DNA from 4 places in the Hoeflea sp. CAU 1731 genome. Region 2 is predicted to be linked to each of the others. Evidence: predicted binding sites of a transcription regulator. Region 2 holds the regulator's gene; each other region holds the start of a gene.
The links. The regulator LexA, encoded in region 2, represses DNA repair genes until DNA is damaged. The targets are predictions, from matches to a motif close to TGTTCNNNNTGTGTTCNG.
Positions count from the first base shown of each region.

Region 1: a site for LexA is predicted at 1,639-1,656, ahead of AAFN47_RS20985 (YifB family Mg chelatase-like AAA ATPase). Genes of this name have one in related genera too.
Region 3: a site for LexA is predicted at 1,372-1,389, ahead of AAFN47_RS20475 (DNA recombination protein RmuC). Genes of this name have one in related genera too.
Region 4: a site for LexA is predicted at 2,414-2,431, ahead of AAFN47_RS15695 (helicase-related protein). Genes of this name have one in related genera too.

Region 1 covers NZ_JBDQQS010000014.1:134,446-138,996, forward strand. The annotation lists gene AAFN47_RS20985 (YifB family Mg chelatase-like AAA ATPase) at 33-1,562, opposite strand; gene AAFN47_RS20990 (ribonuclease D) at 1,762-2,388, shown strand; gene AAFN47_RS20995 (DUF6665 family protein) at 2,409-2,753, opposite strand; gene rpsA (30S ribosomal protein S1) at 2,847-4,550, opposite strand.
Region 2 covers NZ_JBDQQS010000001.1:712,459-717,009, reverse strand. The annotation lists gene AAFN47_RS03430 (shikimate dehydrogenase family protein) at 1-199, opposite strand, end outside; gene AAFN47_RS03425 (LysR family transcriptional regulator) at 274-1,197, shown strand; gene AAFN47_RS03420 (chorismate-binding protein) at 1,285-2,451, shown strand; gene lexA (transcriptional repressor LexA) at 2,488-3,201, opposite strand; gene AAFN47_RS03410 (autotransporter outer membrane beta-barrel domain-containing protein) at 3,388-4,551, opposite strand, start outside.
Region 3 covers NZ_JBDQQS010000014.1:27,195-31,745, reverse strand. The annotation lists gene irrA (iron response transcriptional regulator IrrA) at 1-54, shown strand, start outside; gene AAFN47_RS20475 (DNA recombination protein RmuC) at 79-1,338, opposite strand; gene def (peptide deformylase) at 1,441-1,965, shown strand; gene fmt (methionyl-tRNA formyltransferase) at 2,005-2,934, shown strand; gene truA (tRNA pseudouridine(38-40) synthase TruA) at 2,934-3,677, shown strand; gene arsC (arsenate reductase (glutaredoxin)) at 3,688-4,089, shown strand; gene AAFN47_RS20450 (hypothetical protein) at 4,092-4,551, opposite strand, start outside.
Region 4 covers NZ_JBDQQS010000009.1:102,692-107,242, reverse strand. The annotation lists gene AAFN47_RS15695 (helicase-related protein) at 1-2,296, opposite strand, end outside; gene AAFN47_RS15690 (beta-ketoacyl-ACP reductase) at 2,941-3,666, opposite strand; gene AAFN47_RS15685 (acetyl-CoA C-acetyltransferase) at 3,735-4,551, opposite strand, start outside.

The sequences.
Region 1 (4,551 bases), on a different contig from region 2:
AGACAAACGCTGAAGAAATGCGCAAGCGCGGGTTAAGCCGCCACGGCCACCTCACCCGAAAGCCGGTACGAGATCGCCTCGGCGATATGGATGCGTCCGACCGTCTCGACGCCCTCTAGATCGGCGAGCGTGCGCGCAACTTTCAGAATGCGGTGATAGGCGCGCGCGGAGAATTTCAGCTTCTCGGCCGCATTCTGCAACAGCGCCGCACCGCCGGGATCCGGTTGCGCGATCGTCTCGATCAATGCAGTGGGGCATTGTGCGTTGGCGGTGACGCCTGGATGGCCGAGTTCAAGGAAACGCTGCTTCTGCCGCGCGCGCGCCGACGCGACCCGGGCTGCGACGACAGTGCTCGGCTCACTCACACCGGGCTTGATCAGATCCGCCGCGGTGACCGCCGGCACGTCGATGCGCAGATCGATCCGGTCCATGAGCGGGCCGGAAATGCGCGCCTGATAATCCGTCCGGCAGCGCGGGCCCCGGGCGCAGACATGACCGGGCTCGCCCGCCATGCCGCAACGGCACGGATTCATGGCTGCGACAAGCTGTATCTGCGCCGGATAGCTGACGTGATGGTTGGCGCGCGCAATGATGCATTCGCCGCTTTCCAGCGGTTGCCGCAGGGAATCCAGCACCTGAGGCGTGAATTCCGGAAACTCGTCAAGAAACAGAACGCCGTGATGGGCGAGCGACACTTCGCCGGGTTTCGCGCGGAAACCGCCGCCGACCATCGCGGCCATCGAGGCGGAGTGATGCGGCGCGCGGAATGGCCGCCTGTCCGACAGCCGGCCGCCTGGCAATTGCCCGGCGATCGAGTGGACCATCGAGACTTCCAGCAATTCGGCCGGAGACAGCGGCGGCAGGATGGAAGGCAGGCGGGCCGCGAGCATGGACTTGCCCGAACCTGGCGGGCCAGACATCAAGAGGTTGTGAGCGCCGGCGGCGGCGACCTCCAATGTGCGCCGCGCAGATTCCTGCCCCTTGATGTCAGCGAGATCGGGCAGGGTGTCCGGTGACTGGCGCATCGCCGGCTCCGGCTTTGAGAGAACCTGAACGCCTTTGAAATGATTGGCCATCGCGATCAGGCTGCGCGGTGCGAGGATGTCGAGATCGGCGCTCGCCCATGCGGCTTCCGGACCGCAGGCTTCGGGACAGATCAGACCCTTGCCGCGCGCATTTGCGCCGATCGCCGCAGGCAACACGCCTGCGACCGGGGCCAGCGTTCCATCGAGAAACAGTTCTCCGAGGATCACGTAATCGGAAAGCATGTCCGGTGGAATGACGCCGAGAACGGTCATCAGGCCAAGGGCGATCGGCAGGTCGAAATGGCTTCCTTCCTTCGGCAAGTCAGCCGGCGCCAGATTGACGGTGATTTTCTTCGCCGGAAGCGCCATGCCCGACGCATGGAGCGCCGCCTGCACCCGCTCACGGCTTTCGGCCACCGCCTTGTCCGGCAGACCGACGATATGCATATTGATCTTGCCGGGAGAAACCATGACCTGCACGTCGACCGGATCGGCGCTGATACCCTGAAAGGAAACGGTACTGACACGCGCGACCATAGGCGTACTCCGGTATCGACAAATGCAATTTATAAGCGATTATGCATCGACACTACACGCGCTTTGCACTCAAGACAAGAACAGAATAAGAACAAAGAATTCTGGCCGCCACTCGACGTCCGCGCTGGCTGGACAGGCTGGCGGCAAGACAATAAGCAAGGTCTGCGATGCGACTCGCAGAATGAATTTGACCTCGGGAATTGACATGACCATCCGGCTGCACAAAGGCGATATCGCCGAAAAGGACGCGGAACGCTACACGGGCGACATAGCGATCGACACCGAGACGCTCGGCCTCAAACCACATCGCGACCGGCTGTGTGTGGTGCAGCTGTCACCCGGCGACGGCAGCGCAGACGTGATCCAGATCGCCAGGGGACAGAAGAAAGCGCCCAATCTGGCCGGGCTACTCAGGGATCGCAAGAAAACAAAGATCTTTCACTTCGGACGCTTCGACATCGCCGTGCTCTATCATACGTTCGGCGTGACCTGCGCGCCCGTATTCTGCACCAAAATCGCATCGCGTCTGACCCGCACCTACACGGACCGGCACGGCCTGAAGGACAATCTGCGCGAATTGCTGGAAATCGATATCTCCAAACAGCAGCAGTCTTCGGACTGGGCGGCGGAGACGTTGACGAGCGCACAGCTCGACTATGCGGCTTCCGACGTGCTGCACCTGCACGCCTTACGCGACAGACTGCAGGAGCGCCTCGACCGCGACGGCCGCAGCGCGACGGCCGAGGCCTGTTTCAAGTTTCTGCCGACGAGGGCCAAACTCGACCTGATGGGCTGGGACGAAACCGATATCTTCGCCCACAGCTGAATCTGCAGTCCGTCAATCGACTACGATTTCGTTCTGATCCCCACGCGGGCCAGAACCTCGCCCGGAATACGGTAGCGCCTGACGAGAATGCGCTGGGAAGCGAGGCCTGACAGCTCGTGCTGGATGAACAGCGCCCAGGCAGCGTCCGCCGCCTTCTGCACCAGCCCGGAGCGTTTGTGCTTGTCCGGTTTGTCCCCTTCGACTGTTTGCGCATCGTGGTTTCTCAGATCGAGAAGCGCCTTTTCCAGCATCCGGCCCGCTTCGCCAAGCGCAGAGGCGCGCTCCTGCATGACTTCGTAGTCTAGAACCGCGAGGCCGGTCTTGCCACGGCTGAGACCGGAGAGATTGGGTGGGCGAACGCTCATGCGCCAGAGGATAGAGCGCGTAATTCAAAAAGAAACAAAAAAGACCCGCGGCGTTTCCGCCGCGGGCCTCGATTTTCAGATCGAACAGTAAAATCAGCTGTCGTCGTTCTGCTTCTTCAGGGCTGCGCCCAGAATGTCGCCGAGCGACGCGCCGCTGTCGGACGAACCGAACTGAGCGACGGCTTCCTTCTCCTCGGCGATTTCCAGCGCCTTGATGGACAGCGTGATCCTGCGATCCTTCTTGGAGAAGTTGGTGACGCGGGCGTCGATTATCTGACCGACCGAGAACCGTTCCGGACGCTGCTCGTCGCGGTCGCGCGACAGATCCGAACGGCGGATGAAGCTCGAGAGGTCTTCATGATCGACGAGCTTGATCTCGATGCCGCCATCATTGACAGCGGTCACCTCCGCGGAGACGACGGCGTTCTTGCGCAGACCGCCGCTAGCGGCTGCTTCACCGATGGCGTCCTTGCCGAGCTGCTTGATGCCGAGAGAGATACGCTCTTTCTCAACATCCACATCGAGCACGACAGCCTTGACGACGTCGCCCTTGTTGTACTCCTCGATGACCTGCTCGCCGGGACGATTCCAGTCGAGATCCGACAGATGGACCATGCCGTCGACATCGCCTTCGAGGCCGATGAACAGGCCGAACTCGGTCTTGTTCTTGACCTCGCCTTCGACGACAGCGCCGGAGGTGTGGTTCTGAGCGAAGACTTCCCAAGGATTGTCGAGGGTCTGTTTGAGACCGAGGGAGATGCGGCGCTTGGCCGGATCGACCTCAAGGACGACAACCTCGACTTCCTGGCTCGTCGACAGAATTTTGCCGGGATGGACGTTCTTCTTGGTCCAGGACATTTCCGAGATGTGGATGAGGCCTTCGATGCCCGGCTCCAGTTCGACGAACGCGCCGTAGTCGGTGATGTTCGTGACCGTTCCCTGGATCTTCTTGCCTTCCGGATACTTGACGCCAATGCCTTCCCACGGATCGGTCTCGAGCTGCTTCATGCCGAGCGAGATACGATGGGTTTCCTGGTTGATGCGAACGATCTGGATCTTGACAGTCTGGCCGATCGACAGAATTTCCGTCGGATGATTGACGCGACGCCATGCCATGTCGGTGACATGCAGCAGGCCGTCGATGCCGCCGAGATCGACGAAGGCGCCGTAGTCGGTGATGTTCTTGACGACACCCTCGACAACCTGACCTTCTTCGAGGTTCTGGACAATTTCAGAACGCTGTTCCGCGCGGCTCTCTTCAAGAACGGTGCGGCGCGATACGACGATATTGCCGCGGCGCTTGTCCATCTTGAGGATTTCGAACGGCTGCGGATTGTGCATCAGCGGGGTGACGTCGCGGATCGGGCGGATATCCACCTGCGAACGCGGCAGAAACGCCACGGCGCCGTCGAGATCGACTGTAAAGCCGCCCTTGACCTGGTTGAATATGACGCCTTCGACGCGCTCGTTCTTCTCGAATTTGGCTTCGAGACGAACCCAGCTTTCCTCGCGACGGGCCTTCTCGCGCGACAGAACGGCTTCGCCAAGCGCGTTTTCGATACGCTCGACATAGACTTCGACTTCGTCGCCGGGCTTCAGCGCACCGTCTTTCGACTTGGCGCCGAATTCCTTCAGCGGAACGCGACCTTCGACCTTCAGGCCGACGTCGACGACTGCGACGTCTTTTTCAATAGCAGTGATGATGCCCTTGGTGACATAGCCTTCAGCCAGGTCATGCTCGGCAAATGATTCCTCGAGGAGGGACGCAAAGTCCTCCTTGGTGGGTATGGATGTCATA
Region 2 (4,551 bases):
ATGCGCCGAGATCATCTGCGGGAATGTCCATCGGCGTCATGAGCGCAGCCATGTTGTGTTTGGCGAACCAGCTGTTGAATATGGCCGGCGACTTTGCATGTGCGATGGGCGAACCGATCATCGCCACAACCCGGGCCTTGCCCGTCAACATGGCTGCGGTGGTTCCGTCATCCGTCTGATTTTCGTGAATATTGTTCAAACTGCGCCTCTGGACGGGAAGATCTATTAAATTGCTGACCCGGTACAAGCATGATAACTGTGCCGGCTTCCTGAATGCAGACATGTGTAGCCATGCTTTCCTTTCGTCAACTGGAAGTATTCCGATCGGTTATGGTCAGCGGTTCCATCAGCGCCGCTTCGCAACAGCTCAATATCGCGCAGCCGACGGTGAGCAATACCATCAAGCGGCTCGAGGACGTGCTTGGCGTTCGGCTCTTCCACCGCAACGCCGGTCGCCTGACGCCGACGCGCACTGCGCGCCAGATCTTCGAGATCGTCCAGCCGTCCATGACCGGCCTCGAGCAATTGTCCAGCACAGTCTTCGAAATCGCCTCCGGTCAGTCCGTCACGCTCAGAATGGGCGTCTCGCCAAGCGTCTCGCAGGCTCTCGGTCCAAAGGCGCTCGCCAAGCTCGCGCGCCGCAATCCAGGCGCCAAGTTGCGCATGGACACGTTGTCGCTAACCCAGATCAAGGACTATCTCTGGCTTGCGGAAGGCGATTGCGTCGTCACCATCTATCCCGTGAACGACGCCATGATCGTGTCCCAGAAAATCGCCGAAATCTCGATGGCCTGCATCGTTCCGCGCGACCATCCGATGGCCAACAATGAAAGCGTGTACATCGACCAGCTTGCCGACGAGCGTCTTATTTTCTTTCACCCCAACACGCCGCACGGGCGCTGGGTGAAGGACATGTTCGAGGAACGCGACATCAAGCCGAACATCACCATCGAGACCCGTTTTGCGGAGAGCGCCATCTCTTTGATGTACGAGGATTTCGGCATCGCGATTGTCGATGAATTGACGGCGACCGGCGTCAGGGACCCCGACATCAAGCCCATTCCCTTCGCAGATGGACCGCGGCTTCCGGTTCTCCTGCATCATCACAAGGACCATGGCGCACGGCGGGTCATCGAAACCATCCGGGAAAGCCTCACCGAGGCGGCGCGTGAAATCGGGCTGGAATTCGTGACATAGCTTTACGCTATGCCGGCTCGTTGATTTTGTGCTGGCGACTGTCCGGTCTTCAAGCAAGTTTCCCCCGGTCAAACGGAGATGATCGGAATGAAAATACCGGGAGGAGCCAGGAGCCTGCTATCGGCTGCTGCGGACACCGACTTGCCTTTCGCCCTGTGGCGCAGGCCGGATGCGGTTCACTGGGAGGCGCTCGTTAGCTGCAACGGTTTGACGAAACGGCCGGTGTTTACAAAAACGCATGAGCGGCCTTTCTTCGCGATCAATCGCGTCGATGTCGAAGACGCCAACCTTGCGGACGCCATTGAAGGCGATGTCCGGCTGGACAAGGACGGCGTCAAATTCTGGACCGGAGACGCCTACGGCGACGACCCCGTTTCCGACCATCAAAAAAGACTGCTGGAGCTCGCCGATGACCGGATGGATGTTCCCGTCCAGTCGCGCGCCAATGTTGACGGACCGCTTGCGACCGATCGCCAGACTTATGAGTTGCTGGTGGAGCGCTGCGTGCAGCAGATCAAGGCGGGCCGCATGCGCAAGCTCGTCACGTCGCGCGTGGAAAACCGCGCGCTGTCGCCGGAATATGATCTGCTCGATATGGCAGAACGGCTCGCCGCCAAGCTGCCGTCCGCATTCGTCGCGCTCGTTCACCTGCCTGAAACCGGAAGCTGGCTCGTTGGAACGCCGGAGATCCTGCTTTCGTCCACGCCGGATGGCGTTGACACCATGGCGCTTGCCGGAACGCAGTGGGTCGGGCCGGATCCGGATCTAAGAAACATTGGCTGGCCGGACGGTTTGATCGAGGAACAGGCGCTCGTCAGCAACTATATTCGGCGCGCATTCCTGGAGCAGGGCATCGACGATTTCGAAGAGGTCGGACCGCGCACGGTTTCGGCGGCCAATCTGGTGCATCTCAGAACGATTTTCCGCAGAAGCGCGGACAGCCTCGACGCCGACCGGCTGGCGGGCCTCCTGCGCAGCCTGCATCCGACATCGGCCGTCTGCGGCATGCCGAAGCCGCCCGCGATTGAATTCCTGAAGCGGTTTGAAGGCTACGATCGCGGCTACTACACCGGCTATCTCGGACCAGTCGACTGGGACGGCTCGACAAAGCTCTACGTGAACCTGCGCACCGCGCAAATTCTCGGGCAGGAAATCAGCCTCTATGTCGGGGGCGGAATTGTTGAGACATCAAACCCCGCCCGCGAATGGATCGAGACGGTCGAAAAGACCAAGACGGTCGGGTCGATTATCTGAATATGGAGCGAGCAGGCCGGACCTGCTCGCTTGTTCCTAGTTGTAGGTGCGAATAAGCCCGACGAGCTTGCCCTGGATCTTGACCTGGTCCGGTCCGAAGATCCGCGTTTCGTAGGCGGGGTTGGCGGCCTCCAGCGCAATGGATGCGCCCTTGCGCCGAAAGCGCTTGAGCGTGGCTTCCTCTTCGTCGACCAGGGCGACGACGATCTCGCCGGGATTGGCCGTCGACGCGTTCTTGATCACAACCGTATCGCCGTCAAAGATGCCTGCCTCGATCATCGAGTCGCCCTTGACCTCGAGCGCATAGTGCTCGCCATTGCCGAGCATTTCCGGGGGAACGTTGATGTTGTGGGTGTTGTTCTGGATTGCGGATATCGGCACGCCGGCTGCGATGCGGCCCATGACAGGCACGCTGACGGACGAATTCGCCGCTTCCTTCGGCGCTTCCCGCACCAGTTTGGGATGCGTCTTGCCGAGGCTGCCTTCAATAACGCTTGGGGAGAAGCCCTTGCGCGGATGCAATCCCTGCGCAGCCATTTCCGGAAGCCTGATGACTTCCAGCGCTCTTGCGCGATTGGGCAGGCGGCGAATGAAGCCGCGTTCCTCAAGCGCTGTAATCAGACGGTGGATGCCCGATTTCGACGCGAGATCCAGCGCGTCCTTCATTTCATCAAATGACGGCGGTATGCCGGATTCCTTCATCCGCTCGTGAATGAACAGAAGCAGTTCGTGCTGCTTGCGCGTTAACATGCCCAATCCTCCGAATCGGCGAAACAAATACAGAACATACACTATATGTTCCATTTGTGTTCTGCAAGTGTATTGCGCAATTTGGTTAAGAATGGATTGAAAAGCGATCGCGCCGACGCACAGGGGTGCGTCGGCGCTCTTGATTTTGACAATGGAAAGCTGTCCGCCGCAGTCGACGCTGCGATCCTATTTCACCGGAAAAGGAATGCGCAGGTTGAGCGTTCCGCCATAGGACGTGGAGTCCTCATTGTAGGCGGCGGTGAACCGGCCTGTCAGGCTGGCCTTGCCGTCGAAGTCGATGGCGAGTTCGGCGCCGCCGGTGAAGAACGTCCCGTCGATATCGCCCGGTCCCGCAAAGCTCGTCGAGGAGCCAATCGCAGACACCGCGAAGGCGTCGTCGCTGAAGCCGGCGAAGGACACGCCGGCGAAGGGCTTGAACCGGATCGTGTTGCCGCCTGACTGCATTTCGAAGGGCAGGCCGGCTTCCAGCGTCCCGAAATAATAGGCCGAATCCCGCGCGCCGATCGTCGCGCCGTCGAAACCGGACACCCGGTAGCTGTCGGCCCGGTTCCAGAGCGCTCCGGCCTGACCAAGCACTTCCAGACCGACATAGCCGCCCATTTCGGACGCCGGTATTTCATAGGCGAACCCGCCGGTCGTCGCCAGGAATGATCCGTCTCCCGAGCCGCTGCCGGTGCGATAGTCGGGGCTCGACAGGCTGGTCTGTGTGACGCCGCCTAAAATGGCGGCATTCAGCGTGAACCGGCTGTTCGGAAAGTAGAAGGCGCGAACGCCGCCAAAGCCGGACGTCAGGTCCGTGTCGTGTTCGCCGTCGTCGATGCGTGAAGAATAGGACGCGCCCCCGCCGAACAGGCCGATGCTCCACATGGCGTTCACTGCATGATCATACCCGCCGACGCCGCCTCCGCCGGATGTGTCATAGCCGCTGTAAACGGTGGATGATCCGAAATCCGCTGCGCTGCCGAATCCGGTCAGCCAGAAGCCGCTTTCTCCGGCTTCAGGGCGGTCGTGATACAGCGTGCCGGTCATGTCGAAGAAGAAAGAACGCATCAGCGCGTTGCCGCTCTGGAAGGGCGTGGGATCGATCGTTACGATTTGTGTTGACGTCACGATCGCCGCAAAGCCGTTGAGATCGACGATTTCCGGCGCAGAGACGAAATTGACAAGCGATGCAACCGGGCTGTCAACGCTGAAACTGTCCGTGCCGTCGCCGAGGTCGACAAGCCCGACGATCCGCGAGCCGGTCCCGATCTGCAATGCGTCGTCGCCTTCGCCGAGATTGATGGCGACGCCGCCAAAGCCTTCGAGATAACCGTAATTGTAGATGGT
Region 3 (4,551 bases), on a different contig from region 2:
ATGGAAATCGCCCATGTTGACGTGGTGATCCGCCTCCGTCGCAAGTCTTCCTGACGCACTGATCCCTTGATGAAAGGCCTATTGCCCGCCGCCGGCGTGCAATTTCAGCGTGCCCGTGTGACCGGGCACGGACACAGGCTTGCTTTCCGGTTCAGGCGCGGCCGGATGCTCTGACGACGGATCGGCTTCCATCTCCAGCGATTCGATCTTTGCGCCGCGCTTGGTGATCTTGCCCGTTGTCGTCAGAATCTGGTCGATGTCGCGCTGCGCCTGGCCGAAATGGGTCTGCAGCTTGCCGACGCGATCGTCCAGCCGGGTGAGGTCGTCCATCAGCCGCGCCACCTCGCCCTGGATCAGATGCGCCTGTTCGCGCATGCGCGCGTCCTTCAGGATCGCTTGAACCACTTGCAGCGACAGCATCAGCAGCGACGGCGACACCAGCACGACGCGCGAGCGGTGCGCCTTCTGGATCGTGGCTTCAAAATTCTCGTGGATTTCGGCGAAAATCGATTCCGACGGCACGAACATGAACGCCGTGTCCTGGGTTTCGCCCGTGATCAGATATTTGTCAGCGATATCGCGAATATGCACTTCCACGTCACGGCGAAACTGCTGCGCTTTCTGTTTTGAGGCTTCCGGATCCTCGTTTTCGCGAATGGCGTTCCACGCCTCCAGCGGGAACTTCGCGTCGACGACGAGAGCCGGCGCGTCGTTGGGCATGTAGACCAGGCAGTCCGGCCGGTTGCCGTTGCTTAGCGTCGCCTGAAACGCATAGGCGTTGGAGGGCAGGCCGTCAGCGATGATCGCCTCCATGCGGGCCTGGCCGAAAGCGCCGCGCGTCTGCTTGTTGGCGAGGATCGCCTGCAGGCCGACGACATCCTTGGCGAGCGCCTGGATGTTGTTTTGCGCCGTGTCGATCACGGCGAGCCTTTCCTGCAACCGCGCTAGGTTTTCGTGCGTGGACTTGGTCTGTTCGCTGATCGTAGCGCCCAGCCGCTGGGTCATTCCGTCGAGGCGTTCGTTGATCGACTTGTTGATTTCCGTCTGGCGCGTGCCGAACACTTCGGCGATCGTCGCCATGCGGCCCTGCATCTCGGACTGGGTTTTCAGAATGTCGGCCAGCCGGGTTTCTGTCTCGGCGGCGCGTCTTGCGGCGTCCTGACGCGCCGTTTCGGCGGCTTCGGCCCGGCGACGGGCGGATCGGCGCGCGATCGAAACGGCGAGAATAAACAGAAGAATCACGATCGCGGCGGCGCCGGCCAGCGCCATGCCGAGCGTTACGGTCGTCTCGCCCGCCTGCAGCACCGGCGTGTCGAATGATAGCTGAACAGGATCCATGGGCGCGACTCTATCTGATTCGCCAGCCAATGCCAGATCAAAACGGGAACATGGATAATCCGGAGAATTGACCCGGGCGCGCCGAATGCTTAAGTGCATGCCATGACCATCAAGCCTATTGTTCTTCTTCCCGATCCGGTTCTCAGAAAGAAATCAGAGGATTTCGAGCAGGTGGACGAGTCCGTCCGCAAGCTCGCCGACGACATGCTGGAAACCATGTATGACGCGCCGGGCATCGGCCTCGCCGGAATTCAGATCGGCGTTCCGCGCAACATCGTGGTCGTCGATTGCTCCGGAGACGACGAGGAAAAGGCGCCGATGGTGTTCTTCAATCCGAAGATCCTTGCGTCCTCGGACGAGCGGTCCGTCTACGAGGAAGGCTGTCTGTCGATCCCCGACTACTACGCCGAGGTCGAGCGGCCGGCGTCGGTGACGGTCGACTATGTCGACTATGACGGCGCGCGCCAGACCATCGAGGCGGACGGCATTCTCGCGACATGCCTGCAGCACGAGATAGACCACCTGAACGGCGTGCTCTTCATCGACTATCTGTCGAAGCTCAAACGCGACATGGTCATCCGGAAATTCACCAAACTGGCGAAGTCCCGCGGCCAGCCGGCGATGTGACAGGCCGCCCGCGGGCAACGAAACATCCGGGAGCAATCCTTGCGCATCATCTTCATGGGGACACCCGATTTCGCCGTCCCGACGCTGGCGTCCCTTGCCGGCTACGGTCACGAGATCGTCGCGGTCTATTCCCAGCCGCCGCGGCCGGGCGGCCGGCGCGGACTGGAAACGGTCAAGTCGCCGGTTCACCGACAGGCGGAAATCCTCGGCTTTCCCGTGCGAACCCCGAAAAGCCTGAAAGGCGACGAGGAGCAGGAAGCCTTCCGCGCGCTCGACGCCGATGTCGCGGTTGTCGTCGCCTATGGACTCATTCTACCGAAGCCCATCCTCGAGGGAACGCGCCTTGGCTGTTACAACGGCCATGCATCGCTCCTGCCGCGCTGGCGCGGGGCGGCCCCGATCCAGCGGGCGATCATGGCCGGCGACACCGAGACCGGGACCATGGTCATGAAGATGGACGAAGGGCTCGACGCAGGCCCTGTCGCCATGGAGGAGCGGGTGGCGATCGGTCCGGACATGACGGCGGGCGAGCTGCACGACCAGCTTATGCTGATCGGGGCGGATCTGATGCAGCGGGCCATGGCCGCCCTCGAACGTGATTCGCTGACCCTGACCCCGCAACCGGAAGACGGCGTGCTCTACGCCGAAAAGATCACCAAGGCGGAGACGCGGATCGACTTCGCCCGCCCGGCGGAGGAAGTTCACAACCGGATCCGTGGGCTGTCGCCTTTTCCGGGCGCCTGGACAGAGATGACGCTCGGCGGCAAGGCCGAGCGCGTCAAGCTGCTGCGCTCGCAACTGGCCGAAGGCGGCGGTGAGCCCGGAACTGTCCTGGACGACCGCTTGAGCATCGCATGTGGCGTGGGCGCTGTCCGGCTTGTGGAGCTGCAGAAAGCCGGCGGCAAGGCGATGACGGCGGAGGATTTCCTTCGCGGCGCCGCCATCGCTCCCGGCGCGGTGATCGGCTAATGCCGCGCTATCGCCTGACCGTCGAATATGACGGCACGGGCTATGTCGGCTGGCAGCGGCAGGACAATGGCCGCTCCATCCAGAGCGCCATCGAGGAAGCCGCGCTGAAATTCACCGGTGAGACGATCACGGTGCGCGGCGCCGGGCGCACCGACGCCGGCGTGCACGCGCTCGGCCAGGTCGCCCATCTGGATTTTCAAAAGCAGTGGCCGGCGGACACCGTACGCAATGCGCTGAACGCCCATCTCGGCCAGGCGGGCGACACCATCGCCATTATCGAGGCCATGCCGGCTGAAGCCGATTTCGACGCCCGCTTCTCCGCCGTCGCCCGTCACTACGTCTATCGCATCGTCAACCGGCCGGCGCCGCTGGCGCTGGAGCGAAAGCATGCGCTGTGGGCGCCGCGCCCGCTCGATCACGCTGCGATGCACGAGGCAGCCCAGCTGCTCGTCGGACGCCATGACTTCACCACCTTCCGTTCGGTCCAGTGCCAGGCCAAGAATCCTGTCAAATCGCTTGATCGTCTGGATGTCACACGCGACGGCCATAATGTAACGATCCACGCCTCGGCGCGGTCCTTCCTGCACAACCAGATCCGCTCTTTTGCGGGCACGTTGCGGGTGGTCGGCGAGGGGTCCTGGACGCCGGACGACGTCAAGGCCGCGCTTGAAGCGCGCGATCGCGCCGCCTGCGGACCGGTCGCGGGGCCCGAAGGCCTGTATTTTCTGAGAGTCGACTACTGAGGACAAAGCAATGTCAGTCACGATCTACCACAACCCCGCATGCGGCACGTCGCGCAATACGCTGGCGATGATCCGGCAGTCCGGCGTCGAGCCGGAGGTCATAGAGTATCTCAAGACACCGCCGGGCCGCGACAAGCTCGTCGAGCTGATCGCCGCCATGGACATGCCCGTGCGCGATCTCCTGCGCCGCAAGGGAACGCCCTACGACGAGCTTGGTCTCGACGATCCGAAATGGAGCGACGATCAACTGATCGACTTCATGGTCGAGCATCCGATCCTGATGAACCGGCCGGTGGTCGTGACGCAGAACGGGACTGCTTTGTGCCGGCCTTCGGAAAAGGTGCTGGAGCTACTGGACAATCCGGATATCGGCGCCTTCTCAAAGGAAGACGGCGAGGTCGTTCGCAAATAGGCTCAACCGAACAGATAGTAGGCCAGGAACACCCAGCCGAACTCCATCGCAATGATGAAGATCGCGACGGGAACGTTGTCCGCGAGCACGCGGCGATAGACGCGGAAACTCGCCCAGATAGAAAAGACGATCAGCGTGAACGTCAGCAGGACCGGCAGCGGTGATTCCGGCATGAAGCGGTGGAGCACCTGCGGCGCGGTCAGCACATAGGAAAAGGCAAGCCCGTACCAGTTGGATGCGATCAGCCAGTGGCCGAAACGATGGCTGAAACCGAGAGGTCGGGAAAGCAGGGCAATCAGCGCCAGAAATGACGCGATCACCAGCGCGCTTTGCACGGCCTCGCGCAGAAAGAAGCCGGGACCGACGGATGCTTGCGGATCGGACGCCAGGATGGCGTTGCGCACGTCGATCCAGGAGTAGATATAAACCGGCAGCAAATAGAAATAGGCCCAGAAGGACCGC
Region 4 (4,551 bases), on a different contig from region 2:
ACAGTCTCTCGAGAATGTCGATGCGCACGGCGCGCTTGCCAAGATAGCGGAAACCCGCAAGCCGGTAGAAATCGCGTTGATATTCCGCATCGGTGACAATCGAGGTGCGGCCCGCAGCCAAAGCCGCCGCGATTTCTCCGTATCCCGGCTTGTCGAAACCTTCATTGCGCAGCGCCCAGAGCATGGTGATGATCTCGGCCGGAGCCGGCTTAAGCAATGCAGGCATGAAAACATGATAGGCGCCGAACCGCACGCCATAGCGCCGCAGCGAACCGCGCGCCTCCTGATCAAGCGCCTTGACGTCGTCGGCGACGTCACGCCGAAACAGGACGCCTAACCCCTCGACGATTTGGAAGGCGAGGCCCTTGGCGAGGCCTTCGAGATCCTCGGCCTTTGCGAGGTCGTCGAGCGGTTTCAGGATCGTTGAGATGTGATGGTGGACGAAGCGTTCGATCCGCGCCGTCACCACGTCTCGCGCCTGGCCCGAAAGCTGGTCATCGGCAAGCAGGATTATGCGCGGCGCGAGAATGCTGTCGCTGGAGGCGAGCCTTGCAACGGGATCGCCAAGCCATCGCACAGTGCCGTCGGAGCCGAGGGCGAAATCATGATTGCCGGATGCATGCACACGCGCGGCTCTTGCCTCGAACTCGATGGCGAGCGACTTCTGCGCCGCAGCCAGGACGGCTTTCTGGTCCGGTCCCTCAGCCGATGAATCCGGCGTGAACCGGAATCCCGACAATTGTCCCACATGATGGCCTTCGACGAATACATCGCCATCGACACCAATTTCAGCTTCAAGCATCGCGTTCTCTCTCAACCGCTTCATGAGCACAGATGTCCTGCGGTCAACGAAGCGTTTCGTCAACCTTTCATGCAGTGCATCCGATAACCGATCTTCGATTTCCCGGGTCTTTTCCTGCCAGTGTGACGGATTCTCCAACCAGTGAGACCGATGTGAGACATAGGTCCAGGTCCGGATCTGGGATATGCGCGCCGACAACGTATCGATATCGCCGCCGGTCTGGTCCGCCCGTCGCACCTGCTCCGCCAGATAATCTTCCTTTACGGTCCCAAGACGAACAATGTCACGATAAATTGTCGCAATCAGGTCGGTATGCTGCAAAGGCGTTATGCGTCGGTAATCAGGCAATGAACAGACGTCCCACAACAGTTCCACCCGATCGGCGCCGCGCGCCATGTCGCGAATCTCGGGATCCAGCGACAACCGTTCCAGCGCCCGCTGATCGACCGCAGGCAGCGCCCGGGTTAGACCCTGCACGGGCGGCGTTGCCTCCAGCGACTGACGCAATGCGTCCAGCGAATTGAAATCAAGGCGCTTGCTGCGCCACTGTAGCAGCTTGACCGGTGGAAATTCGTGGCTCTCCATCCTCTCGACCGTCTCATTGACCATGGGCGCGACGCGTCCGGTGACGCCAAATGTGCCGTCGCGCATATGGCGGCCGGCGCGCCCGGCGATCTGGCCCATTTCCGCCGGTGTCAGATTGCGGTACTGAAACCCGTCGAATTTACTGTCCTGCGCGAACGCAACGTGGTCAACGTCGAGATTGAGGCCCATGCCGATCGCATCGGTGGCGACCAGGTATTCGACATCGCCTTCCTGGTAGAGCGCGACCTGGGCATTGCGGGTGCGCGGGCTCAGTGCGCCGAGAACCACCGCTGCGCCGCCGCGCTGGCGCCGGATCAGCTCGGCGATCGCGTATACCTCTTCGGCGGAGAACGCCACGACAGCGCTGCGGCGCGGCAGCCGGGTGATCTTCTTCGAGCCGGCATAGGCGAGATGCGACAATCTCGGCCGCGACACGACGGTCAAGCCGGGAAGCAGTTTTTCCAGGATAGGCCGCATGGTCGCCGCCCCCAGCAGCAGCGTCTCCTCCTGACCTCGCAGATGCAAAATGCGGTCAGTGAATATGTGCCCACGTTCGAGATCGCCAGCGAGTTGCGCCTCGTCGATCGCCACAAACGCAGCGTCCGTCTGCCTTGGCATCGCCTCGACTGTGCAGACAGAATAGACGGCGCCGTTTGGGGAAATCTTTTCTTCACCCGTGATAAGCGCGACCTTGTCTGCTCCGACGCGTTGTACGATCCGACCATAGACCTCCCTCGCCAGAAGCCGCAACGGCAAACCGATCACGCCAGATTTGTGCGCCACCATTCTTTCGATGGCGTAGTGTGTCTTGCCGGTGTTGGTCGGCCCAAGCACGGCGGTGACACCACGGCCGGAGAGGATCATGGGCTGGCTGCTGGCGGTCTCAGGGTGCTGCATCAATACGGACATCTTGAAAATCGATCGTGGCGTCAATCAGATGATACGATGAAATCCGGCGAAGTCGGGACGTCAATGCCGCCGCCGCGGTCCGCCGGCGCCGTCTCGCCAGGACGCGATGTTAACTTTCGGAACATGCTGAGAACGAATCGGCGACGAATCACTGACTCAAGCCGATTCCGGTTTTGTTCACGGCCATATATGCGCCTGTATTGGTCGATCGACACAAGATGGTGATTCCCTTCAAGACCCGCGTATGGCAATTTGGACAAGAATCTCACCGCCCGTTAACCTTTGATGAGAACACGACGGTTCGCCTGCGCGGTTCATGGTTAAACATTTGTAAATTCCGGGAAATTCTTGACAGAAAGTTAACGGTACTCGTCTCCATATAGCGATTTCCGTTAAGATTTCGATCAAAAGCGGAACGAATCAGCGACGAATCGCTTACCTGACGATGTTCCTGAATTGTTCACACAACATATGGATATTCTTTCAGAGTCAACCACAACAGGGACGCAGGTTTCGCGACTTTATTCGGTCAGGATTGACCGCCGGCGTTAACCAATTGCGCCCATAGATTGAATGTCACGCGTCGCCTTCGCCCTGCATACTCGGGACCCGACTGGTTTCCTGGATGGCCCCGAAGGTCGAAATCAGGTCATGTATTGACCGCCATTGGCGGACAGCGTGGAACCGGTCACGAAGCCGGCGTCGTCGGACGCGAGGAAGACCACACAGCGCCCTATTTCTTCCGGCTCTCCCAACCGTCCAACCGGAATTAGCGGCAGGATGCGTTCGTTGAGCACCTTCTCGGGAACCGCGCGCACCATCTCCGTGCCGATATAGCCGGGGCATATTGCGTTTACGGTAATGCCCTTCGCCGCGCCCTCCTGGGCAAGCGTCTTGGTGAATCCAATGTCACCGGCCTTTGCAGCCGCATAGTTGGCCTGCCCCATTTGGCCTTTCTGACCGTTGATGGAAGAAATATTGATGATGCGCCCGAATCCGCGGTCGCGCATGCCGGGCCAGACCGGATGGGTCATATTGAACAGACCGGTCAGATTGGTGTTGATAACATCGTTCCAGTTTTCCGGCGTCATTTTGTGGAACATGGCGTCGCGGGTAATGCCGGCATTGTTGACCAGTACGTCCACGGGTCCGAGATCAGCTTCGATTTTGGCAAGCCCTTCGACGCAGGCCTCATATTTCGAGACGTCCCATTTGTAGACCGGTATCCCGGTTTCCTCGTTGAATGCCTTGGCCTTTTCGTCATTGCCGGCGTAATTGGCGGCGACCTTGTAGCCTGCATCCTTCAGGCAGACCGATATGGCGGCGCCAATCCCGCGTGACCCACCCGTAACAACTGCAACCCTGCTCATGGCTTTTTCTCCCTGCAAATTTATTGATGAGGCGAAACGGCAGTCAGGCCGTTCCGCCGCACTGACTATCAGAACCGTTCAACGCACATTGCGACGCCCATGCCGCCGCCGATGCACAAGGTGGCAAGTCCCTTCTTGACCTCGCGCCTCTGCATTTCAAACAACAGCGTGTTGAGAATTCGGGCGCCTGACGCGCCAATCGGGTGACCGATTGCAATAGCGCCGCCATTCACATTGACGATCTCCGGATCCCAGCCAAGATCCTTGTTGACGGCGCAGGCCTGAGCCGCGAACGCTTCGTTGGCCTCGACAAGCTCGACATCGCCGATCGACCAGCCCGCCTTCTCAAGCGCCTTGCGCGATGCGGGAATTGGGCCGGTGCCCATGATTTGCGGGTCGACGCCTGCGGTCGCCCAGGAAACGATGCGCGCCATCGGCGTGATCCCGCGCTTTTGCGCCTCCGCTTCGCTCATCAGGACGGCTGCGCCCGCCCCGTCGTTAATTCCGGAAGCGTTGGCGGCAGTCACCGTGCCGTCCTTGGCGAAGGCCGGGCGCAGCTTCGCCATTTGTTCGACCGATGCGCCGTAGCGGATGTATTCGTCCTTGTCGACAACGATGTCGCCCTTGCGGCTGCTGACGGTATAGGGAACGATCTCATCGTCGAAACGGCCAGCCTTCTGCGCGGCTTCCGCCTTATTCTGGGACGCGACGGCGAATGTGTCCTGCTCATCGCGGGTCAGCTGCCAGCGAGAGGCGATATTCTCCGCCGTATTGCCCATATGGTAACCATAGAAAGCGTCGGTCAGGCCGTCCTTGATCATCGTGTCGATCATTTGCAGGTCGCCCATCTTCTTGCCTGCGCGTAAATGCGCGGCGTGCGGAGCC